Regions from separate parts of the Lentzea sp. NPDC051838 genome, predicted to be linked through region 1. Evidence: riboswitches for the same ligand, from Rfam matches in the RefSeq annotation. Region 1 holds a riboswitch; each other region holds the start of a gene.
What was found. A riboswitch is a leader RNA that binds a small molecule or an ion and turns the genes downstream of it on or off. The one in region 1 is predicted to bind S-adenosylmethionine.
Positions count from the first base shown of each region.

Region 2: it holds a riboswitch for S-adenosylmethionine, as region 1 does, so the genes downstream of both, AB0M24_RS35295 (aminotransferase class V-fold PLP-dependent enzyme) here and AB0M24_RS41445 (methionine ABC transporter ATP-binding protein) in region 1, are expected to answer to the same signal.
Region 3: it holds a riboswitch for S-adenosylmethionine, as region 1 does, so the genes downstream of both, thrC (threonine synthase) here and AB0M24_RS41445 (methionine ABC transporter ATP-binding protein) in region 1, are expected to answer to the same signal.

Region 1 covers NZ_JBFAYI010000035.1:74,731-82,725, forward strand. Annotated here, with positions in the region: gene AB0M24_RS41430 (TatD family hydrolase) at 1-403, shown strand, start outside; gene AB0M24_RS41435 (transglycosylase family protein) at 708-2,117, shown strand; gene rsmA (16S rRNA (adenine(1518)-N(6)/adenine(1519)-N(6))-dimethyltransferase RsmA) at 2,479-3,312, shown strand; SAM riboswitch class I at 3,401-3,494, shown strand; gene AB0M24_RS41445 (methionine ABC transporter ATP-binding protein) at 3,711-4,709, shown strand; gene AB0M24_RS41450 (methionine ABC transporter permease) at 4,706-5,389, shown strand; gene AB0M24_RS41455 (MetQ/NlpA family ABC transporter substrate-binding protein) at 5,419-6,219, shown strand; gene AB0M24_RS41460 (4-(cytidine 5'-diphospho)-2-C-methyl-D-erythritol kinase) at 6,262-7,227, shown strand; gene AB0M24_RS41465 (hypothetical protein) at 7,233-7,592, opposite strand; gene AB0M24_RS41470 (ABC-F family ATP-binding cassette domain-containing protein) at 7,706-7,995, shown strand, end outside.
Region 2 covers NZ_JBFAYI010000024.1:12,195-20,189, reverse strand. Annotated here, with positions in the region: gene AB0M24_RS35315 (LysR family transcriptional regulator) at 1-333, shown strand, start outside; gene AB0M24_RS35310 (NAD(P)H-binding protein) at 311-907, opposite strand; gene AB0M24_RS35305 (RluA family pseudouridine synthase) at 981-1,865, opposite strand; gene lspA (signal peptidase II) at 1,907-2,698, opposite strand; gene AB0M24_RS35295 (aminotransferase class V-fold PLP-dependent enzyme) at 2,722-4,053, opposite strand; SAM riboswitch class IV at 4,091-4,205, opposite strand; gene AB0M24_RS35290 (potassium/proton antiporter) at 4,280-5,758, opposite strand; gene AB0M24_RS35285 (M28 family metallopeptidase) at 5,898-6,836, shown strand; gene AB0M24_RS35280 (TetR/AcrR family transcriptional regulator) at 6,833-7,366, opposite strand; gene AB0M24_RS35275 (SRPBCC family protein) at 7,424-7,885, shown strand; gene AB0M24_RS35270 (methyltransferase domain-containing protein) at 7,886-7,995, opposite strand, start outside.
Region 3 covers NZ_JBFAYI010000046.1:8,015-16,009, reverse strand. Annotated here, with positions in the region: gene AB0M24_RS44835 (ComEC/Rec2 family competence protein) at 289-2,583, shown strand; gene AB0M24_RS44830 (hypothetical protein) at 2,580-3,035, shown strand; gene thrC (threonine synthase) at 3,323-4,579, opposite strand; SAM riboswitch class I at 4,591-4,720, opposite strand; gene holA (DNA polymerase III subunit delta) at 4,798-5,775, shown strand; gene AB0M24_RS44815 (class I SAM-dependent methyltransferase) at 5,776-6,579, opposite strand; gene AB0M24_RS44810 (cytochrome P450) at 6,557-7,828, opposite strand; gene rpsT (30S ribosomal protein S20) at 7,923-7,995, opposite strand, start outside.

The DNA of each region.
Region 1 (7,995 bases):
GAAGCCGTTGATGATCCACGACCGCGATGCCCACGAGGACATCCTGAAGGTTCTCGACTCCGAGGGTGCACCGTCCACTGTGGTGTTCCACTGCTTCTCCGGCGACGCGGACTTCGCCCGGCGGTGCGTCGACGCGGGGTACGTGCTGTCGTTCGCGGGCCCGGTGACGTTCAAGAACGCCCGCGCGCTGCGGGAAGCGGCTCAGTTGGTGCCGCAAGATCAGCTTCTGGTGGAGACGGACGCGCCGTTCCTGACGCCGCATCCGTACCGTGGCCGTCCAAACGAACCCTATTGTGTGAATTACACAGTTCGGGATTTGGCCACGCTCCGTGACGAAGATCTTTCTGAACTCTGCGCCGCAGTCACCCGTAATGCTCAACGAGTGTTCGGACTTGGCTACTGAGATGCGATGTAAGACGAACGGAGCAAAGGGTTCCTACCCCCATGGGGTGACTGAGGTCACAACATTGGCGGGGGTGTTTGCGCAACGTCCGCGACCCCGTTACTGTCCCGTGACCGTGCCACCTGAGCCGACCTTGTCGGTTCGGAGCACGCCCGCAGTCGGGGCGGGACCGAAGCCAGAAGCGCGAAGAAGCGAGACCACGTAGGAGGAGTTGCCGGGAACCTTCGAGCTCAACCCTCGAATGATCTTTGCAGCGCCAACTGTGCGGTGGCCTCCAAGCTTCCGCAATGGAGGTATCGACCCTGTGTCTGGAAGCGACAGAACTGCCGCTCCGTACGACTTCAACGAGGACACCGACTGGTTCACGCCGGTCGGGAACACCGCAGTCGGTGTCGTTGACCCCCACCCGAGCTTTCCCGCCGGTGCGCTGAGCATCTCGCCCGCGGACGTGCTCGAGGTGCTGGGCCCGGACGCCGACGAGCTCCTCGCCACGGCGAACGTCGACGTCGACGAGCTGATCCGTCTCATCAACGCCGAGACGACGATCATGCCGCCCCTCGTCCTCCCGTCGGAGGAAGAGGAGAAGAAGGACCCGCAGGTCCTCGTCCAGACCGTCACGAACTGGAAGCGCCGCTTCCTCAAGGGCGCGGTCGCCGCGATCCTCGTTTCGATCTCCGGTGGCGGCGTGACCGCCATGGCGATGGACAAGTCCCTCACGGTCGACGTGGACGGTGCACAGCAGACCGTCCACTCCTACGAGGGCACCGTCGGCGAGGTCCTGGCCGAGGAAGGCATCGTCGTCGGCGAGCACGACGCGCTGTCGCCTTCGCTGAACACGCCGATCTCCGACGGCGGCAAGATCACCCTCGACCGCGGCCGCCTCGTGAAGATGAGCATCGACGGCCAGGCCAAGGAGGACTGGGTCCGCTCGGTCACCGTCGAGGAAGCCGCCAAGCAGATGGGCGTCCCCGTCGAGGGCGCCTGGTTCTCGGCACCTTCCTCGCAGGACGTGCCGCTCGAGGGCATGAACGTCGAGGTCAAGACCCGCAAGAACATCAAGCTCTTCGACGGCGCGAACCCGGTCCGCGAAGTCCAGACCACCGCCGTCACGGTCGACGAGCTGCTGAAGAACGAGAACCTCTCGCTCGGCCCCGAGGACGCGGTCGCCTCCGGCACCGACGTGAAGCTGGCCACCGGCGCCGAGGTCTACATCTCCCGCACCGGCGTCACGGTCATCAACGTGAACGAGCCGGTCGCCCCGCCGGTCGAGAAGACCAACGACCCGAACATGAACGCGGGCGAGCAGAAGGTCACCGACCCGGGCGAGGCCGGCGAGCAGATCGCCACCTACCGCGTGACGGTCAAGAACGGCAAGGAGATCAGCCGCGAGAAGATCGGCGGCAAGGTCACCAAGGAGCCGAAGCCCAAGAAGGTCACCGTAGGCACCAAGCCGCTGCCCGACGGCGCGGTCTGGGACCGCCTCGCCGGCTGCGAGGCAGGCGGCCGCTGGGACATCAACACGGGCAACGGCTACTACGGCGGCCTCCAGTTCTCGGCCAGCACCTGGGCCTCGAACGGCGGCACCGTCTACGCCCAGCTCCCGCACCAGGCGACCCGCGAGCAGCAGATCGCCATCGCCACCAAGCTCCGCGACCGCGCGGGCGGCACCTACGGCGCGTGGCCGGGCTGCCGCGCCAAGCTGGGCCTGCCGTAACCGGCACTCCCACTCGCACTGCTCGATGAGGCCGCTCCTGGTTCGCCAGGGGCGGCCTTCGTCGTGTCTGGGGTCAAGCACCCGCCAATGCAACGCCAGAGGGCGCGGTGGCGGGTGCTGGCCTGTCGTTGTCGGCCAAGCCCGGTTTCGGTCCAGACCACGAGCTGAACCCAGCCCACCCTCGAACTACGGTCAACCCAGAGCCTCCACGACCCACGCGCGGATCGCGTGAGTCGTGTCCCGAGGGGAGATCCAGCCACCTGGTGACGCCACAGCCGGAGGGCGGGACATGCGTGCGGCACCCGCCCTCCGGCCCAAGCCCACCGCTCCCAACCTCACCTGCGAGAATGCTCAAGTGAGCCTGCTGGGACCCTCCGAAGTGCGAAAACTGGCCGAAGAGCTGGGCATCCGTCCCACCAAGAAACTGGGCCAGAACTTCGTGCACGACCCCAACACGGTCCGCAAGATCGTCGCCGCGGCCGACCTCACCGAGGACGACGTCGTCCTGGAAGTGGGCCCGGGCCTGGGCTCCCTCACGCTGGCCCTGCTCCCCAACGCCAAGCAGGTCGTAGCCGTGGAGATCGACCCACCGCTCGCGCAACGGCTGCCGCGGACGGCGCAGGAGATGGACCCGGAGAACGCGGCCAAGCTGCACGTGGTCCTCAAAGACGCCATGAAGGTCACCCAGGACGATCTCCCGGTCCAGCCGACCGCGATCGTCGCGAACCTCCCGTACAACGTCGCGGTTCCGGTGGTGCTGCACCTCCTCCACGAGCTCCCGACGCTCGACAAGGGTCTGGTCATGGTCCAGGCCGAGGTGGCGGACAGGATGGCCGCGAAGCCGGGCAGCAAGATCTACGGCGTCCCCAGCGTGAAGCTCGCCTGGTACGCCGACGCGAAGAAGGCGGGCCCGGTCGGCAGGAACGTCTTCTGGCCCGCTCCCAACGTGGACAGCGGCCTGGTCTGGTTCCACCGCCACGAAAAGCCACTCTCCACAGTGGACAAGACCCGTCTCTTCCAGATCGTCGACGCGGCCTTCGCGCAGCGCCGGAAGACGTTGAGGGCAGCCCTCAAGGGATGGGCCACGACCAACCAGGTCAACGTCGACGAGCTGCTCGAGAAGGCCGGCATCGACCCGCAGGCCAGGGGCGAGCAGCTGAGCGTGATCGACTTCATCCGGATCGCGGAGGTCTAGGCCGGGGATCCTTCGGCCAACAGTGTGATCTGTCGAACGAATCCGAATCTGGCTTGCGCAACCGAACGTGCGTCCGGTTGACTGCTACTTGCCATCCGGAGCGACTGAGAGACCTGGCTCTACGACGTCGCAGCAACCACCCGCTGGATGCGGGCAGGTGCTAACGCCAGGACCGATGGAGGATCACATGGGTACCACGCGAATGCTCACGCGCCGGCGAGTCGTCGACCAGTGCCGCCGCACCGCTTCTGCATGTCGTCGCCACCTCGTCTAAGGCGCCTTTTCACAGTCCTTTGACGCGCACTCGCACGAAGAGTGGCGCACACACCTGAGCAGAAACTTCGACCGCGCACAGCCCAAGAGGCGTGTGTGCCGTCGCGCGCAGCCGTGGAGCAGAAGTGATCACTGTCGAAAACCTCACCAAGTCCTTCCAGGGTGTCAACGCCCTCAACGGCGTGACCCTCGACGTCGAGGCGGGCACCGTGCTCGGCGTGGTCGGCCCGAGCGGGGCCGGCAAGTCGACGCTCGCCCGGTGCGTCGCGCTGCTGGAGCGGCCCGACTCGGGTGCGATCCGCGTCGACGGCACGGACATCACCAGCCTCGACGGATCGGCTCTGAGGGCCGCCCGCAGGCAGATCGGCGTTGTGCCGCAGGGAGATTCGCTGCTCAGGCAGCGCACCGCGGCGGGTAACATCGCCCTCCCGCTCGAGAGCGCCGGCGTTCCCGGACCGCAGCGCCGCACCCGTGTGGGCGAGCTGCTGGACCTCGTCGGCCTGACCGACAAGGCCGCCTCCTACCCCGACCAGCTGTCCGGCGGGCAGCGTCAGCGCATCGCCGTGGCGCGCGCACTCGCCGCGAACCCGTCCGTGCTGCTCGCCGACGAGCCCACGTCCGCCCTGGACCCGGAGACCACCGGTTCCGTGCTGACCGTGCTCGACCGTGCGCGCGCTGAGCTGGGTGTGACCGTGCTCGTCGTCACGCACGACATGGGTGTGGTCCGGAAGATCTGCGATGACGTCGCCGTGCTGGAGCAGGGCCGCGTCGTCGAGCACGGCAAGGTCCTCAGCCTGGTCAGCGACGCCGGCAGCCGCACGAGCAGCGCGTTGCTGCCCGCCGTCGACCTCAACCCGATCAACGAGAACGCCTACGACCGCGTCGCGGACGTCGTGCTCGTCGGGTTCGCCGCGGTCGGCGCGCTGCTGCCCGAGGTGTCGCACCGGTTCGGCGTCGAGCTGAACATCGTCGGTGGCGGCCTCACGCGGCTGGGCGAGACGCCGGTCGCGCGGTTCCGCCTCGGCCTGAACGGCGAGCGGTCCGACTCCGCGCTGGAGTGGATCGGCGAGGCCGGCGGCGCTGTGCAGAGGTCCCTGAAGGGGCCGCAGGGAGTAGCTGCGTGAAGTCTGCAACACCCTGGCCCGACGTCGTGAACTACCTCGTCGAGGCCACCGGGGAGACGCTGTACATGGTCGGCGTCTCCACCGTGATCGCCACAGCTTTCGGAATTCCGGTCGGGGTTTGGCTGCAGCTCACCGCCAAGGGCGGGCTGCGGCCGAACGCCGCGGTGCACCGCGTTCTCGGCTTCATCACCGACCTGGGTCGCTCGATGCCGTTCATCGTGCTGCTCGTCGCGCTCACGTCGGTCACCCGCCTGCTCGTCGGCGGATCCATCGGCAGTACAGCGGTCATCGTGCCGTTGGCGGTCGGCGCGATCCCCTTCGTCGGGCGGCTCGTCCAGAACATCCTGTCCGAGGTGCACGTGACCGTGGTCGAGGCCGCGGTCACGACCGGTGCCTCGACGCTCCGGATCGTGCGCAGTGTGCTGATCCGCGAGTCGCTGCCCGCGCTGATCAACGCCATCGGCGTCACCGTGATCGCCCTGATCGGGTACTCCGCGATGGCGGGCGTGATCGGCGGCGGTGGCCTCGGCGACCTGGCCATCCGCGAGGGCTACCAGCGCTTCAACGACCGGATCCTGTGGAGCACCGTGGCGTGGCTCGCCGTGCTCACGACGGTGATCCAGCTCGGCTTCACCCGTGCCGCCCGTGCGTCCGACCGGCGCCGGCACGCCTCCGTCTGAACCACTCGTAATTTCTCAAAAGGAACGTAATGCGTATTCGTGCTGCCCTGATCGCGGTTGCTTTGACCAGTTTGACCGCTCTGTCCGCTTGCTCGTCCGGCAGCGCGTCCTCTTCGGACACGTTGAAGGTCGGCGTCTCGCCCGTCCCGCACGCGCAGATCCTCAAGTACGTGGCCGACAACCTCGCCGCGCAGAAGGGTCTGAAGATCGAGGTCGTCGAGTTCACCGACTACGTGCAGCCGAACACCGCGCTGGTCGACGGCTCGCTGGACGCCAACTACTTCCAGACCGTCCCGTACCTGGCGACGTTCACCAAGGAGACCGGCGCCAAGGTCGAGTGGGTCGCGCCCGTCCACGTCGAGCCGCTGGGCCTCTACTCCAAGAAGGCCAAGAAGCTCGACGAGATCCCGTCCGGCGCCAAGATCGCGGTGGCCAACGACGCCACCAACGAGGCGCGCGGCCTGAAGCTGCTGGAGGCGAACGGCCTGATCAAGCTCAAGGCCGTGGACCAGCCGACCGTGCGCGACGTGGCGGAGAACCCCAAGAACCTGCAGTTCGTGCCGCTGGAGGCCGCTCAGCTGCCCCGTTCGCTGGAGGACACCGACGCGTCGGTGATCAACGGCAACTACGCGATCGACGCGGGCCTCAAGCCGGCCACCGACTCGCTCGCGCTGGAGAAGGCCGAGGGCAACCCGAACGCCAACGGTCTGGTCACCAGGACTGAGCGCAAGGACGACAAGCGCATCCGCGACCTGGCGGAGCTGCTCGGGTCGCAGCAGGTCAAGGACTACATCAAGCAGACCTACAACGGCTCGGTGATCCCGGTTTGAGAGCGGCCGTGACCGAGGGCTCCGGAACGCCCGTAGGCTGACATGGTGCTCGCAGTCGTTCCACCCCCGGTCACGGTCCGCGTCCCGGCCAAGGTCAACCTGCACCTGGCCGTCGGTGACGTGCGCCCGGACGGCTACCACGACCTGGTGACCATCTTCCAGGCGCTCTCGCTGGTCGACGAGGTCACCGTCGCGGTGGCCGACGAACCCGGCGTCGAGTGCCACGGCGAGGGCGCCGACCAGGTGCCCACGGGTGCCTCGAACCTCGCGTGGCGCGCGGTTCGCCTGCTGGCGGCGCACGCCGGCAAGGATCCGGACGACCCCAAGGTGCGCGTCGTCATCCGCAAGGCCATCCCGGTCGCGGGCGGCATGGCGGGTGGCAGTGCGGACGCGGCGGCGACTCTGGTCGGCCTGTCGTCGTTGTGGCGGCTGGAGATCAGTCGCGACGAGCTGGCCGAGCTGGCCGGAAAGCTCGGCGCCGACGTGCCTTTCGCCTTGTACGGCGGTACGGCGCTCGGTACCGGCCGCGGCGAGCGGATCGTGCCGGTGCTGGGCCGTCACCAGTTCCACTGGGTGCTGGCGTTCGACCGTCGTGGACTGTCCACTCCGGACGTGTTCGACGAGCTGGATCGCCTGCGCGCTGAGGGAGATCCGCCGCGCGTCGGCCCGGTCGAGGCCGTGCTGGAGGGACTGTCCTCAGGCGACCCGCGCCAGCTCGCGCTGCTGCTGGGCAACGACCTGCAGGCCGCGGCCGTGTCGTTGAGGCCGAACCTGCGCCGCACGTTGCGGGCAGGTGTCGACGCGGGTGCGCTGGCCGGCATCGTGTCCGGTTCTGGCCCGACGACGGCGTTCCTGTGCGAGGACGGCGACACGGCCGTCCGCGTGGCCGCCGAGCTGGCCGGTGCCGGTGTGTGCCGGACGGTTCGGGTGGCGCACGGGCCGGTGCCGGGTGCGCGCGTGATCACCACCGAGGAGCCGAAGCCCATTCCGCCAGAGGTGCACGCGTAACACGCTCAGCGGAACTCGTGCACGACCTCGATCGGACCGACGATGTGCGCGTTGAACTCGTCGAGCTCTTCGGCCGGCACCCACAACTCCAGGATGGTGCTGCCGCCGGCCTGCTGGACCGGATAACGCTGAAGGAACTCCGACTCGACCTGGAAACGGGTGACGTAGCCGACTCCGTGGTGCGGCACGTTCCATTCCTGGGCGATCTTGATCGCGTACTCCTCGTTCAGCACGGGGTAGAAGATCGGCTGCTCGGGGAGGCGGGGTGGCCAAGCCTGCCAGTCGGACTGCCGGAGGAGTTCCAGCTCCTCCGGGCCGGTCGGCCGCCACAGCACCGTGGTCCGCGTGGCCTCGTCCTTGATCACCGTGCACTCCCTCAGGTCGATCGTTCCGCTCGTCTCGGAGCCTAGTGAGCAGGGAGTTTGGCCCTGGTAGGTAGCCTCTCGGAGGGCATTTCTTCTGAAGTCGTGAGGTTTTGATGGCCAACCTGGTCAACCTGGAGTCCGTGTCGAAGTCGTTCGGCGTCCGGCCGCTGCTCGACGGCGTGTCGCTCGGCGTCAACGAGGGCGACCGGATCGGCGTCGTCGGCCTGAACGGCGGCGGCAAGACGACGCTGCTCGAGGTGCTGGCCGGGGTGGAACCCGCGGACGACGGCCGGGTGTCGCGGTCGCGCGACCTGCGGATGGCGGTGGTGACGCAGCGGACCGAGCTGCCGGAGGGCTCGACCGTGCGCAACGCGGTGATCGACCCGCTCGGGTTCGACGCGGA
Region 2 (7,995 bases), on a different contig from region 1:
CCGCACGTACTGGTCTCCCGACGTGGTCGGCTGACCGCGCCGATCGACGACGTGTTGGCGGCGGAAGGGTTGCAGCGCAAGGTGATCGCGACCGTGGCGACGGTGCACACCGCCCTGCAGATCGCGGCGGCGAGCGACGCGCTCGTGACCACCACGACGATCCTCTGCCGGCCGTTGATCGAGGCGTTCGGGCTGGTCACCCGGCCGCTGCCGGTCGAGTCACCGGAGGCGGCGATCAACTGCAACTGGCACCAGCGCTACGACTCGGACCTCGCCCACGCATGGCTGCGCGACCAGGTGCGGGCGACTCTCACGGAAGTGCTAGCGCGATGACGCCGGGAAAACGCGGGTTCTCGGCCTCGTCGAGCATCGCGGCCGCCACGGTTTCGCGGCTGACCTTCGCACCGAGGTCGAACGGCGGCCCGGCGTCCAGCCCGACCGTGCGGCGGTCTGGGCTTTCGCGTTCATCGCTGAGCACCCCCGCGTGGAAGACGGTGCCCCCGGCGGCGAGGACGGCGTTGTCGGCCGCGATCTTGTCCGGAATCCGGTCGCCCAGGAACTTCCAGAGGACAGCGGCGCCCTCGCCCGCGGCCTCTGCCGACCCGCCCGTTCCATAGGCGCCGAGCCAGATGATCCGGCGCGGCCCGGCGGCGACGACCGCCTTGGCGCCGTCGAGGAGGACGCCCGCGCGGTCCGTGCCGAGGCCGGACAGCACGACGGAGTCCACGTCGAGGGAAATGCTCGAAGGGTCGCTCACATCACCGGCGACCTTGCGCAGGTTCGGGTGGTCCAGGCCGATTTTCCGCGGGTCGCGGGCGATCGCGGTGACGGTGTGGCCACGCTCCAGAGCCTGGCGGGTGAGGGCGAGACCGGTCCGGCCGGAAGCCGCGAGAATTGTCAGGTGCATGCCGAAAACGCTATTGAGCACACCGATTAACATCAAGTGCAATGTCATCAACCGGTGATTTACCCAGACGCAATCAGCCTTCTTCGCGCAGCTTTTCCAGCGATTCGGCGAGATCAGCCGGGTATTCCGACGTGTAGGTGACCCACTGGCCGTCGGCCGGGTGGTGGAAGCCGAGCTGCCGCGCGTGCAGCCACTGCCGGGTCACGCCGAGCCGCTTGGCCAGCGTCGGGTCCGCCCCGTACGTCAGGTCGCCGACACACGGGTGGTGCAGCGCCGAGAAGTGCACGCGAATCTGGTGCGTGCGCCCGGTTTCCAGGTGCACCTCGACGAACGACGCCGCCCGGAACGCCTCGATCACCTCGTAGTGCGTGATCGACGGCTTGCCGGAGTTCATCACCGCGAACTTGTAGTCGTGCTTCGGGTGCCGGTCGATCGGGGCGTCGATGGTGCCCTTGATCGGGTCCGGGTGCCCCTGCACGATCGCGTGGTAGACCTTGTCGACGGTCCGCTCTTTGAAGGCGTGCTTCAAAGCCGAATAGGCGGACTCGGACTTGGCGACGACCATGACGCCCGTGGTGCCGACGTCGAGCCGGTGCACGACACCCTGGCGTTCGGCGGCACCGGACGTGGCGATGCGGTGGCCGGCGGCGGCGAGCCCGCCCACGACGGTCGGCCCGGTCCACCCTGGTGACGGGTGCACGGCGACGCCCACCGGCTTGTCGACCACGATGATGTCGTCGTCCTCGTGGATCACGACCAGGCCCTCGACCGGGATCGCCTGCACGGTGACCGGCTGCGGCGGAGCGGGCAGCGTGATCTCCAGCATCGCACCGGCCGTCAGCCGGTCGGACTTGCCCACGACCCTGCCGTCGATCAGCACGTCGTCGGCGTCGGCGATCGACGCGATCGCGGTGCGGGACAGACCCAGCAGCTTCGCGAGGCCCGCGTCGACACGCATGCCGTCCAGCCCGTCCGGAATGGGCAGCGTTCGGTAACCGCTCACGCGTCGACCTTCTTCTCTTCTTTGTGAACCGTCCCGTCGTAGTCGTGCTGCAGAAGCGCCAGCACCACGATCGTCGCGCCACCGCAGACGATCGCCATGTCGGCGACGTTGAACACCGGCCACACTCGGCCGAACGGGTCGAACAGCGACAGGAAGTCCACCACGTGGCCGCGCATCGGCCCAGGCTGCCGGAACAGCCGGTCGGCCAGGTTGCCGAGGGCCCCGCCCAGCACCAGCCCGAGCCCGACGGCCCACGGCTGGGAGCGGAGGTTGCGCGAGATCCAGAGGATGAACCCGGCGACGCCCAGCGCGATGAGCGCCAGGATCCACGTCATGCCCTCGGCCATGCCGAACGCGGCGCCGGGGTTGCGGACGAACGTCAGGTAGAGCACGCCGCCGAACAGCTTGATCGGGTCGGCACCCTCGAGGAACGCCACGGACAGGACTTTGGTGAGGACGTCCAGCGCCAGCACGACGGCGGCCAGCACCGCGAGGATCTTGATCCGCGGCTCGGGCAGCGAACCGCTGATCGCGAACTCCGGCTCGATGACGTCGTCGGAGGACACGACCCGCTCGGCGGCGGGCTTCTCCTCCTCGGCCGGCAGCTCCGCGACCACGGCCACGGCCTCGGTTTTGGTGTCCGCGCCGGCGTCGTCGGCTTCGTCGTCGGCGAGATCGACCCCGACGAACTCGTTGGACTTGCGATCCGCGACCGGCTTCGGCTCGCTGACCTGCTCTTCCGCAGGCTTCTCAGCGACCTCGTCGGCGGCCTTGGACTCGTCACTCACCAGGTCATTGTCCACTACCGGAACTACGCGAGGAACGGCGGCAGGGTTCGGCTGTCGTCCTCGGGCACCCAGCGGCCGTCGCGCTGCGTGTAGGTCCACTTCGGACCCTCGGTGACGAGAGTGCGCAGCGCGGCCACCAGGCGGTCGACGTGCTCGGCGGTCGTACCCAGGCCGATCGAGGCACGCACGGCGCGCTCCTCGTGCGATCCGGCCTGCTTGACGAGCCGCCCGACGATCACGTGGGCGCAGAACGCTCCGTCACGGACGCCGATGCCGTACTCGCAGGACAGCGCCGCCGCGAGGAAGCCCGCGTCGAAGCCGGAGATCGTGAAGCTCACGACGCCCACCTTGTCGGCGTCGGTCAGGATCGACAGCTCGCGGAAGCCAGGGATCGAGCGCAGCCCGTCCTGCAGGCGCGTCAGCAGCTCCTGCTCGTGCGCGACCGTCTGCTCCCAGTGCCGCGACAGGATCTCGCAGGCCGACGCCAGCGCGTGCACGCCGACGACGTTCGGGCTGCCGGCCTCGTGCCGCTCCGGCACCGCGGACCAGGCCACGCCGAGCCGGTCGCCGTGGTCGGTCACCTTGGCCGTCGCACCGCCGCCCACCAGGTACGGCTGAGCCTGCTGCAGCCAGTCCGCGCGACCCACCAGGACGCCGGCACCGAACGGCGCGTAGATCTTGTGGCCGGAGAACGCGATGTAGTCGACGCCCAGCTCACGGACGTTGATCGGGCGGTGCGGGGCGAGCTGCGCGGCGTCGAGCGCGATGCGCGCGCCGTGCCTGCGGGCGACCTTCGCGAGCTCCGCGACCGGCCACAGCTCCCCCGTGACGTTGGACGCCCCGGTGACGATCACGAGCCTCGGGCCGACCGGGGCGGCGGCAAGAGCCCGGTCCAGCGCGACAACAGCAGCGCCGGACGACGACGGGGCGGGAATGCGCTGAACGTTCGGGCCACGCCACGGCAGCAGAGCGGCGTGGTGCTCGCTGTCGAACAGCACGACGGCGGTGTTGCGAGGAACGCTGCGCGCCAACAGGTTCAGCGAATCCGTGGTGTTGCGGGTGAAGACGACGGTGTCGGACGAGTGGGCGCCGACGAACTTGCGGATGCGGTCCCGCGCCTGCTCGTAGACGCGAGTGGAGACCTGGGAGGCGAACCCGGCGCCGCGGTGCACGCTGGCGTACCAGGGCAGCAGCTCGTCGACGGCGTCGCGCACCTCCTGCAGACAGGGCGCAGAGGCCGCGTGATCGAGGTTCGCATACGTCACGCGCTCTCCGGTGACGAGAGGAACGCGCAGGTCAGCGCCGACGACAGCGGGAACCGAGGTAACAGTCTGAGGGGTGATCGCGAGCGTCATCGAACTGCCTCCGAGGCCAGGGGCCCCGTTCTGCGAAGGCCCGCGCTTGACCGGCGCCCCACGCGCCGGACCAGGTCCTCACCAAGGGCACCCCACCGCGGTTGGAGGGTTGCCGGCCAGCAAGCTTGGGCTTGACGCTGGCTCTCATGACCTGCCGATGACGTTAGCGGAGCCTCGCGGCGGAAGTCGACCACCGATCACATGCTGAGAAGCCTCGGAGACCGAGCTAGTCGCCTGTCTCGCCCTTCCACCGTGCGTAGCGACCGGCCCGGTCCACGGCACGTATGCGCCGCTCAGCGGCATCGCGCGCCTCTTCGGTGGTCACGATGAGCAACTGGTCGTCGACCTGCAGCCGAGTCGTCGGCTGTGGCGTGAAACTCTTCCCCGACCGCACCACGAGGCTCACCGTGGCGCCGCTCGGCAGCCGCAGCTCGGTCATGTAGACGCCGTGCAGCTTCGACCCGCGCTGGATGTGCACCTGCAGCAGCTCGGCGCCCAGCTCGTCCAACGGCGAGGAGTCGACCTGCACCTCCTGCGCCTCGTGCAGGTTCACCAGCCCGAGCCGCCGCGCGAGGAACGGCAACGTCGAACCCTGCACCGCCGTCAGCACGATGACCAGCACGAACACCGCGTCGACCAGGTCGCGCGCACCCTCGACGCCCTGGATCAACGGAATCAGCGCGAACACGATCGGCACGGCACCGCGCAGCCCCGACCAGGAGAGGAACGCCTGCTCCCGCCACGGCACCTTGAACGGCAGCGAGGCGAGCACGACCGACAGCGGCCGTGCCACGAACGTCAGCACCACGCCCGCGATCAGCGCGGGAACCAGCGCGTCGAGCAGCCGCGACGGCGAGGCGTACAGGCCGAGTAAGACGAAGAGCCCGATCTGGGCGAGCCATCCCAGCCCCTCGGCGAACGAGAGGGTGTCGGCGCGGTGCGGCAGGCGGGCGTTACCGAGGGCGAGCGCGGCGACGTAGACGGCGAGGAAGCCGGACGCGTGCACCAGATCGCCTGCGGTGTAAGCGATCACGCACACGGCGACGGTGGCGAGTGGGTACAAGCCGGTGGCGGGAAGCGCCGCGCGTCTCAGTGCCGCCGCACCGAAAACGCCGAGCAGCACGCCGATGAGCGCGCCCGCCGCGAGTTCGTAGAGCACCAGCAACGGCGCGGTCCACGAGATCTTGTCCGCCGACGCCAGCAGCACCACGGCGATGTAGACCGGCGCGTCGTTGAGGCCTGATTCCAGTTCGAGCGCGCCCGTGAGCCGCGCCCCCACTCCCAGCGACCGCAGCACGCTGAACACGGCCGCCGCGTCCGTGGACGACAGCACCGCGCCCCACAGCAGCGCCATCCGCCAGTCGAGACCGAGCAGGAAGTGCAACGCCGTGCCGGTGACCGCGACGCTCACCGCGACGGCCACTGTGGACAGTGCCACGCCTAACCACAGCGACGTCTTCACGGCGTGCCAACGGGTCGTGAGCCCGCCCTCGGTCAGGATCAGCACCAGGGCCGCGATGCCGAGAGACTGCGTCAGGTCGGCGTCGTCGAACTTGATGCCGAACACCGACTCGCCGAGGAGCACTCCGATGCCCAGGTACAGCAACAGCGAGGGCAGGCCGAGCCGGATCGACACCCGCACCGCGATCACGGAGATCAGCAGTACGGCTGCGCCGATGCCCAGCACGACCGTGATGTCACCCACCTGGACCATTCTGGTTGATCACCACCGAATTGGACGAATCAGACGCGTTAACAACACCCGCCGTTCGCCCCTACTGGGCTCATGCGCGGTGGAGCATGTTGATCAGTGGCTCAATCCCTACCCTGCACGGAGTTGAACCATGAGGATCCTCATCGCGCTGGCGGCCGCCTTGATGGTGACCGGAACCACAGCGGCGCAAGCGGCGGCACCTGCCGTCCTGGCAGCACCGAACATCAACGTCGCGAACGTCCAGGCGCACCTGAACCAGTTCCAGACGATCGCGAACAACAACGGCGGCAACCGCGCCCACGGTCGTCCCGGCTTCAAGGCCTCGATCGACTGGGTGAAGAGCAAGCTCGACGCGGCGGGCTTCGCCACGCGCGTGCAGTCGTTCACCTACGGCGGTGCCACCGGCTACAACCTGATCGCCGACTACCCCGGCGGCGACGCCAACAACGTCGTCATGCTGGGCGGCCACCTCGACAGCGTCACCAGGGGCCCCGGCATCAACGACAACGGCAGCGGCTCCGCCTCGATCCTGGAGGTCGCCCTCCAGGTGAAAGCAACCGGTTTCAAGCCGACCAAGCACCTGCGGTTCGGCTGGTGGGGCGCGGAGGAGCTCGGCCTCATCGGTTCGAAGGCCTACGTGAAGTCCCTGTCCAGCACCGAGAAGTCGAAGATCAAGGCGTACCTGAACTTCGACATGACCGGCTCGCCGAACCCCGGCTACTTCGTCTACAACGGCCGTGAAGCCGGGTCGTCCCCCGGCTCGGTCGAACTGCAGCAGCGCCTGGAGGCGGCCTTCACGGCGATCAACGTCAAGACCGAGCTGACCAACGTCGACGGACGCTCCGACCACGCGGCGTTCTCGAGCGCGGGTATCGCGACCTCGGGCACGTACGCCGGCGGCGACGAGCGGAAGACCGCGGCGCAGGTGGCGAAGTGGGGCGGCACGGCCGGTCAGTACATGGACCGCTGCTACCACCAGGCCTGCGACACCACGTCGAACATCAACGCCACGGCTCTCGACCGCCACGCGGACGTGATGGCCATCGCGTTGTGGGGCCTGGCCGCCTAGAACCTGGTCAGCACCTGCACGGCCTCGTCGAGCACCGGTTCGACGAGGTCGGGCAGGGTCACGTACATCTGCGCCTGGCCGAGGTAGAGGCTGAACGCGATCAACGCGCGCTTCTTCGCGTGCTCGTGGTCGAACCCGAGCTGCTCGAACAGCTCGGTCAGGTAGCCGAGCCTTCTCTCCGTGACGCGCTTGAGAACCGGCGCGATCACCTCGTTCTCGGCGCCTGCCTGCAACGCCATCTCCACCGAGCCCTTGCGGTGCCGGTCGAGCACCGTCGCGAACAACGTCCTGAGCTTGTCCTGCGGCGTGCGTTCCGACTCGACCAGCTCGATGACCCTCTCGGTGTGCTCCCGTTCCCACCGCTCGACCGTCGCCCTCAGCAGCGCGTCGCGGTTCGGGAAGTGGTGGTAGACGCTCCCCTTCGTCGCTCCCGCCCTGGCCGCGAGCGGTTCGACGGCGACCGCGTTGAGCCCGCCTTCCGCCAACGCTCTCAGCGCTATCTCAGTCCAGTCGTCACGGGTGCGGCGCATTTCCGTACGCTAGCGTATGGTTCGCCAACATACGGTGCCGTATGGAAGGAGTGTGTCGTGGTTCGCAACGTGCACGAACGAGAGTTACCGGTCCCAGCTGGGCCGTTCGTCGATCGGATCCAGGAGCTGTGGCCGGTCGCGGGCTGGCCGGCCATGAAGTTCGACCGGCCGTTGGGTGTCGGCGCGGACGGCGGGCACGGCCCGATCCGCTACCGGTGCTCGGCCTTCGAGCCGGGTTCGTCGATCACCTTCGAGTTCACCACCGTGTCGGGCACGCACACGTTGTCCGCACACGGGAACGTGCTGCGCCACGAGCTGGTGGCGTCGTTCGACCTCGCGGGCCGCCTGCGCTGGGCGTTCATCGTCCACTGGCTGCACGACGCGCTCATCGAGGACTTCCTCGACAACTGCTCACGGGCAGCAGGCGACCCGCCCGCCACCCCAGCGCGGTGGTCTCCGTGGGTCCGGCTGATGCGGCGGGTGTTCGGCGCGATCAACCGGCAGCCGGCCCGCGCCTGATCACTCCTTGCGCAGCAGCAACTGCGCCTGCTGGAACCGCTCGCCCTCGTACGGCGCGCGCACCAGCCGCGTGATCTCGGTCAGGCCGGCCTGACCGAGCAGTTCCGAGA
Region 3 (7,995 bases), on a different contig from region 1:
TGCCTGGTTGCTCACCGCACCACCGACCCCCACAGCGGTCAGCCGGAAACACCTCGCTCGCCGTCTGCGGAACCCACCCCCACATCTGGAGCCACCCATGCGATCTGTCCGCATTACCCGTCGCACCAAGCCCCGCCGACCTCTGACCGCGAGCCGCGTCGACTTCGCCTGGCACCACTCCGAAGTCCGGCCACCGCTCGTCAGCCCACAAGCCACCGCGCTCACACACCTGCCCACGAGTCCTGGACCTCCTGATCCCAGGCCTCCAACCCCACGAGGGAGGCACCGGTGGTCCGCAAACGCCAGATAACCCACGACCACCGTCTGGTCCCAGCGGCAGCAGCGGTGTGGGCGACGGCCATCGCCGGCCTCTTCCTGAGCTGGCAGGCGGCAGTGGGTACCGGCCTGGCAGCAGGAGCGCTCGGCTTGATCGCCTGGCGCAGGGCCTGGTGGACCAGGACGTGCGCGATAGCTCTCCTGGTCTCCGGCCCGGTAGCCGCGGCGTGGGTGGGCGGCAACGTCTTCCGAGCCGAAACCCATCCACTCCGCCTGGCTGCCGACGAAGGTCGCTCGACCACCCTGACCGCGGAACTCACCACCAGACCCAAAGGCATCCGGGCCGCCGGCTTCGGGGGTCACCAGGCGGGAGTCGACCACGTGGTCATCACCGCGACCGCCAACGGCGCTCATCTGGTGCTGTTGGCTCCGGCGGACAAGTGGCGAAACCTGTTGCCAGGCCAGAAGGTCACGGCCAAGGGCACGCTGGCTCCACCCCGTGGCGGCGACCTGACGTCGGCGTTGCTGCGGGTGCGCGGTCCGCCGATCGACCCGCGGCCGGCACCACCGTGGCAGCGTTGGGCGGATCACCTCCGCGACGGCCTGAGAGATGCCAGTGCTGTCCTCGGCGACGAGGAGGCCGGACTCCTGCCGGCGCTGGTGGTGGGCGACACCGACAACATGGTGCCGCGCATCGTCGACGAGTTCCGCACCGCCGGGCTGTCGCATCTGCTGGCTGTGAGCGGCGCCAACCTGGCGATCGTGTGCGGTGCGGTCTACCTGCTGGCCAAGCGACTCCGAGCCGGGCCACGGGCAGCAGCCGCGGCTGCGATGGCGGCGCTTGTGGGGTTCGTGGTTCTGGCAGGTCCTGAACCGAGCGTCCTGCGGGCTGCCGTGATGGGCGCGGTGACGTTGCTGGCGCTGGTGCTGGGTCGAAGCCGGTCCACGTTGCCGAGCCTCGCGGCCGCTGTGATCTTCCTTGTGTTCGTCGATCCGGCGCTGGGCGGTGATCCGGGATTCGCGCTCTCCGTCGTGGCGACGGCGGCGTTGGTCCTGGTGGCGCCTAAGTGGTCGAAGGCGTTGAAAGCACGCGGTGTGCCGAACGGCTTGGCCGAGGCGGTCGTCGTGCCCACGGCGGCGAGCCTGGCGACGGCTCCGCTGGTTGCTGGGCTGTCCGGTCAGGTGAGCCTCGTGTCGATCGTGGCCAACCTGGTTGCCGGGCCGGTGGTCGCGCCCGCAACGGTCCTGGGTGTGGCGGCGGCAGCCATTGCGCCTCTGCACCGGCCGGCCGCTGAACTGGTCGTGCACGTCGCGGGACCGGCTGTGACGTGGCTGATCCAGGTCGGGCGGCAGGCGGCGGCGGTGCCCGGTGCGTCGGTCGGCTGGCCGGGAGGCTGGCTCGGCGCGATCGCGTTGACCGGTGCTGTGGCGGCGGTGGTGTTGTTGCTGCGGTTCAGGAAGACGCGGACGTTGGTCGTCGCGGTGCTCGTCGGCGGGTTCGTCGTGCTGGTGCCCATGAAGATCGTGGCGCCGGCGTGGCCTCCGGACGGCTGGAAGGTCGTGGCGTGCGACGTGGGCCAAGGCGACGCGCTGGTCCTGGCGACCGATGACGCCGAGCGAGCCGTGGTCGTGGACACCGGGCCCGATCCCGGTGCGGTCGACCGCTGCCTGAAGACGTTGGGAATCAAGAGGATTCCGCTGCTCGTGCTGACCCACCTGCACGCGGATCACGTGCAGGGTCTGCCCGCGGTGCTCACCGGGCGTGCGGTGGGTGCCATCGCGGTGGGGCCGCTCAAGGAGCCCGACTGGGCGTGGAGGGAGGTCGGCAAGCAGGCCCGCGGTCACGGCGTGCGGGTGGTGGAACCCAAGGCTGGCGAACGGTTCGCCTGGCCAGGACTGGAAGTGGAGGTGCTCGGCCCCAGACGTCCACCGACAGCGGACGACGCGAACACGACGGTCAACGACTACTCGCTCGTGCTCAGAGCGATCACGCGAGCAGGCCGCGTGCTGCTCACCGGTGACGTCGAACTGGCGGGCCAGTCGGCCCTGCTGGGGGAGCGCGACCTGAGGGCGGACGTGCTGAAGGTGCCGCACCACGGCTCGCGGTACTCGTTGCCCACGTTCCTCAAGGCCACGCAACCCCGAATCGCGCTGGTGAGCGTCGGCGCGGGCAACCGCTACGGCCACCCCAGCCGACACGTGCTCGACCTGCTGCGCGCGGGTGGTGCCGCGGTGTTGCGCACGGACGAAGACGGCGACCTGGCCGTGCTGCCGGGAAACCGAACAGTGAGAAGGAGAAGGACATGACCTGGATCAGGCTCTACAACGCGCGCTACCCGGTTCCCGGTGGCTCGCCAGGACTCGCGTGGGCGCTGTGGCAGACGAACTACACGCCCACGCCCTGGCCGCACGACGAGCTCAAACCCGATTTCGGTTACTACATCTGCGAAACGCTCGAAGACGGCACGCGCGCCCTCACCTACCGGGCGACGACCACGCACGTGCTGCTGCCCACCAAGGTCGCCAAGCCGGAGGAGGCGTACGAACTCGTCGCCCAGCACGTGTTCGACGACGGCCTGCGGATCGCGCCGCACGACTGGCACGACTACCACTACAACGTGCTGAAGGCGGAAGCCCCGTGGCCGCAACAGGTCGTGGCCTGGCGGGCGAGCGTGGAGCCGGTCGGGCCGCACGTGGTGGCTGACCTGCAACGGTTCCCGCGCACGGGCTGGCTGCAGTCGGAGGCGATTTCCCTCTGAGACAACGATCGCGGCAACTGGCGACCTTCTGCCAGGTGGGCGCTCTCAGCCCGACGAGACGACCGGCAAACCGAAACGTGCGATCGCGATGACCGCCTCACCGGACATGTCGTGGCAGCGGCCTGTCTCCAGGGCGATCAAGAGTTGGTGGTACTTGCCGGCGCCAAGAGAGCCATCTGATCTCGAGATCAACCGTGCAGCCGGCCAACTCGCTCTCAGCGCGACGAGACAACGCGGTCCGGGGACGCGTGGAGCGTCCCCGGACCGGCCAGAACGAAAGGAGGTGACTAGGCCAGTGCCTTGATGACGGCCTCGGCCGACGGCGGCACCGTCGCGCGCGGCCCGATCGTGTCGCCGAGCGCGTCGAGGGTCTTCAGGCCGTCGCCGGTGATGAGCAGCACGGTCTCGGCGTCCGGGTCGAGCTTGCCGGCCTCGATCAGCTTCTTCGCCGTCGCCACGGTCACGCCGCCGGCGGTCTCGGCGAAGATGCCCTCGGTGCGGGCGAGGAGCTTGATGCCCTCGACGACCTCTTCGTCGGTCACGTCCTCGATGGCGCCGTTGGTGCGGCGGACCGCGTCGAGCACGTAGGGGCCGTCGGCCGGGGCTCCGATCGCCAGTGAGCGGGCGATGGTGTCCGGGCGGACCGGGCGGATGACGTCGTGGCCTTCCTTGTACGCGGCGGACACCGGGCTGCAGCCGGTGGCCTGGGCGCCGAAGACGCGGTACGGGGTGGCTTCGACCAGGTCGAGCTGGCCGAGCTCGCGGAAGGCCTTGTCGACCTTGGTGAGCTGCGAGCCGGAGGCGATGGGCACGACGATCTGGTCGGGCAGGCGCCAGCCGAGCTGTTCGGCGACCTCGTAGCCGAGGGTCTTCGAGCCCTCCGCGTAGTACGGGCGGACGTTGACGTTCACGAACGCCCAGTCCTCGTGCTCCGCGGCGAGTTCCTGGGCGAGGCGGTTGACGTCGTCGTAGTTGCCGTCGACGGCGATCAGGGCGCCTTCGTAGACGGCGCTCATCAGGATCTTGGCGCGCTCGAGATTGGAGGGAACGAGAACGACCGACTGCCAGCCCGCGCGGGCTGCGGCCGCGGCCACGGCGTTGGCCAGGTTGCCGGTGGACGGGCAGGCCAGGACCTTGAAGCCGAGCTCGCGGGCCGCGGCGAGAGCGACGCCGACCACGCGGTCCTTGAAGGAGTGGGTGGGGTTGCCGGTGTCGTCCTTCACCCAGACCTTGCGGACGCCCAGGGCCTTGGCGAGGTTGTGGGCCTCGACCAGGCGGGTGCCGCCGGGGTCGGTGTTCGGGTGCTGTTCCACAGTGGACGGAACGGGGAGAAGGCCGCGGTAGCGCCAGATCGACCTGGGGCCGGCTTCGATGTCCTCGCGCCGGATCTTGCCGAAGTCGTAGGCCACTTCCAGCGGCCCGAAACACTCCAGACAGGCGTACTCAGGAGCGAGAGGGGTTTCATTGCCACATTCCCGGCACAGCAGTGCGCGGGCCGGGCCGAGGTCGAACTTCGTGCTCGTGGGCACAGTGACAGCAGTCATCGCGAGGTATCTCCTCATCTTTCCCGCGAAATCGAACGGGTCGGAATTGGCACCGTGATCGTCTGCGCGCGCTGATGCACTGCGCTGACGCCGGTTGCCGGGGCTTCGTCGGGCCGTTCCCTCTGCCCCTCTGGATGAAGGTGTTCAGTTGTGGCTACCAAGCTACGGCACCAGTCCGTTGCTCAGCCACAGACGTCCACGATCCGGGACGTGGGAGGATGCGGAGCGTGAGCGCACCGGAGTCACTGCACCTCGTCGTCGGCGAGGAGGAGTTGCTGGTCGAACGTGCTGTTCGGGCGGCTCTCGAAGCTGCACGGAAGGTCGATTCGACGGCCGATCTGACCCGTGTGCAGGTGACTGAACTCACGCCTCCCGAGCTGGCTGAGCTGGTGAGTCCGTCGCTGTTCGCGGAGGGGCGAGTGATCGTCCTGCAGAACGCGCAGGACATCGGAAAGGAGATCGCCGACACGGTGCTCTCCTACGTCAAGGCGCCCGCGGACGGGGTCACGCTCGTCGTCGTGCACACGGGCGGTGGTCGCAGCAAGGCGGCCAAGGACCTGCCGGGACAACTGAAGAAGGCCGGTGCCGCGGTCACCGAGTGCGCCAAGATCACCAAGCCCGCTGAGCGGGAGGCGTTCGTGCGCAACGAGGTGCGGCAGGCTGGCGGCAAGATCGATCCCGAGGGTGTCGCCACGCTCATCGACGCCGTGGGCACGAACCTGCGCGAGCTCGCTGCGGCGGCGTCGCAGCTCGTGTCCGACACCGACGGCAAGGTGACGGTCGACGAGATCCGGCGCTACCACCAGGGCAAGGCCGAGGTGACCGGGTTCGCGGTCGCCGAGAAGGCCGTGACCGGTGATCGGGCGGGGGCGATGGAGGCGTTGCGCTGGGCCATGCAGCTCGGGGTGCCGCACGTGCTGGTCGCGGACGCGTTGGCGGATGCGGTGCGCACGGTCGCGCGCGTGTCGGCGGTGGGGCGGGCCGATCCGTTCAGCCTGGCCGGGCCGCTCGGCATGCCGCCGTGGAAGATCAAGAAGGCGCAGGCGCAGGCTCGCGGCTGGGACCAGTCCGGGCTCGCCGACGCGATGCAGGTGGTCGCGGGGCTCAACGCCGACGTGAAGGGTGTGGCGGCCGACGCCGACTACGCGCTCGAACGTGCGGTGCTCAAGATCGTTGCCAGCCACGGCCGCCGTTGATCAAACCTTGGGGATCCCGATCAGGTACTGGGCTCCCGTGAAGCCCGGGACGACGCCGATCTTCCAGGTGAACGTGTCGGTGTTGGCCAGGCCGTCGACCATTCGCTGCAGTTCCGCGCGTCCGTACATGCGCAGGAACGACACGACGCTGTCGAAGAACATCATGAACGGCAGCACCGGCACGAGGTAGGTCAGCACCAGCCGCAGCAGGTAGCGGGGGAGTGGGTTGCGCTGGAACGGCGCGGAGATCAGCACCATCAGCGTCGTGAAGAACGGGAACAGCAGCGGGTAGACGAACGACCGCTTGGTGTCGACGACGACCATCGGCTGCCGGGTGTCGACGGCGTTCTGCAGCATCCGCGTCGCCAAAGCCGGCGGGAAGTGGTGGAAGGCGCCGTAGATCGTCCGCGTCCCCTCGAGAGAGCAGTCCGTGGCGTCGACGGACGACGACTCGTAGTCGACCGAGCAACAGTCGTCCAGCACGTCGGCGTTCGCGGCCTGAACCCGTTGGAACGCGGGCACATTGGGCACGAGATCGGTCAGTGTCACGTGGGTGTGCACGCCTTCGCGGTGGAGCCGCCGCTGGATCAACGGCACCGGCCCGCCCGAGCCCGCGCAGAGGTCGACGATCCGATGCGAGGCACCGAGCCGCAGCGCAAGAGACAGCGGCACCGAGTACTCCCGTGCGGCGTCCGTCAGCTTGTAGATGAACGCGATGGACTCGGTGTGCAGCGTGCGCAACACCGGCGGCGTGCGGTCGAGGTCGTGCAGCTCGACGAAGTCAATGCGCGGGAGCGATTCCATGGCTCTTATGCCTACTGGTCAACCGCACGGGCAGTCCATCCGCCGGAAAGGGCAGACCGCGCCGATTCCACGGGATCTCGTAGCCGTCCTCAACGGACCACTCGAAGCGGTCGAGCACCTGGCGCATCACGGCGTCAACGACCATGCCCGCGAAGTGCATCCCGATGCACTTGTGCACACCGCCGCCGAACGGGATCCACGCGTACCGGTGCACCTTGTCCTCGGCGCGTTCCTCGCTGAACCGCAACGGGTCGAACGCGAAAGGATCTGTCCACAGCTCGTGCATGTGGTGGTTGAACTGCGGGATGGTCTGGACGTACGTGCCCGCGGCGATCGGATGCCCCAGCACCTGAGTCGGCCGCACCGTGCGCCGGACCAGGTGCGGCAACGGAGGCGCGAGCCGCAGCGCCTCCTTGCGCACCAGCTCCACCGCGGCGCTGTCGGAGCGGCACCGGTCCTGCCACGACGGGTGCAGCGCCAGGTAGTACATGATCGTCGACAGTGCGATGGTCGACGTGTCCCGCGCGGCCAGCAGCAACAGGATCATGTGGTTGACCACGTCCTCAGCGGTGAACCGGTCACCCTCATCAGAAGATGCCGCGCACAGCATGCTGAGCAGGTTGTCCGCGGGTCCGTCCGAAGAACGCCGCTCGGCCACCCACACCCCGAAGATCGTCTCCAGCCGCCGGCGGGCCGCCAGCCCGCGTGACCAGGCCAGTCCGGGCACGGGGAACCGCACGATCCCCGTCGACGCGCGCAGACACGCCTCGAACAGCCGGTTCACCTCGTCCGCCTCAGCGCCGAGCCCCGAGCCGGTGAGCACCTCGGACGTCAGGTTGAAGATCATCTCGCGCACCGCCGGGTACACCTGGAACCCGGCAGAGACAGGCCACGACTCCAGTTCGCGGGCCAGAGCCGGCTCCATCCGCGCGCGATAGGCGGACAGCCGGGCGGGCAGGAACGCCTGCTGCATGATCCGGCGGTGGTGCAGGTGCTCGTCGAAGTCGAGCAGCAGGAGCCCGCGGTGGAAGAACGGCCCGATGAATCTCTCCCAACCGCCGCCGTTCGAGTAGGCCTTGTCCCGGTTGAGCAGCACTTCCTCAGTGGCGTCCGGCCCCAGAGCCATGGTCATCCGCACCCCGAACATCGGCACGGATGACACCGGGCCGAACCGGTCGTAGCGGTCGCGCGCCCAGTCCACCGGGCTGCGCATGTACGCGAGAGTGTCACCGAGGAAGGGCAGCTTCATGAAGAGACGCTGGCACGCGCCCAGCCACCGAAGCCATCAGAACAGCGAAAAGGGCCCGCTCAACGGAGAGCGGGCCCTTTTCGGAAGCTCAGGCTCAGAGCGCGTTCGCGCGCAGTGCCATCGCCGACTTCTTGTTGGCGGCCTGGTTGGCGTGGATGACGCCCTTG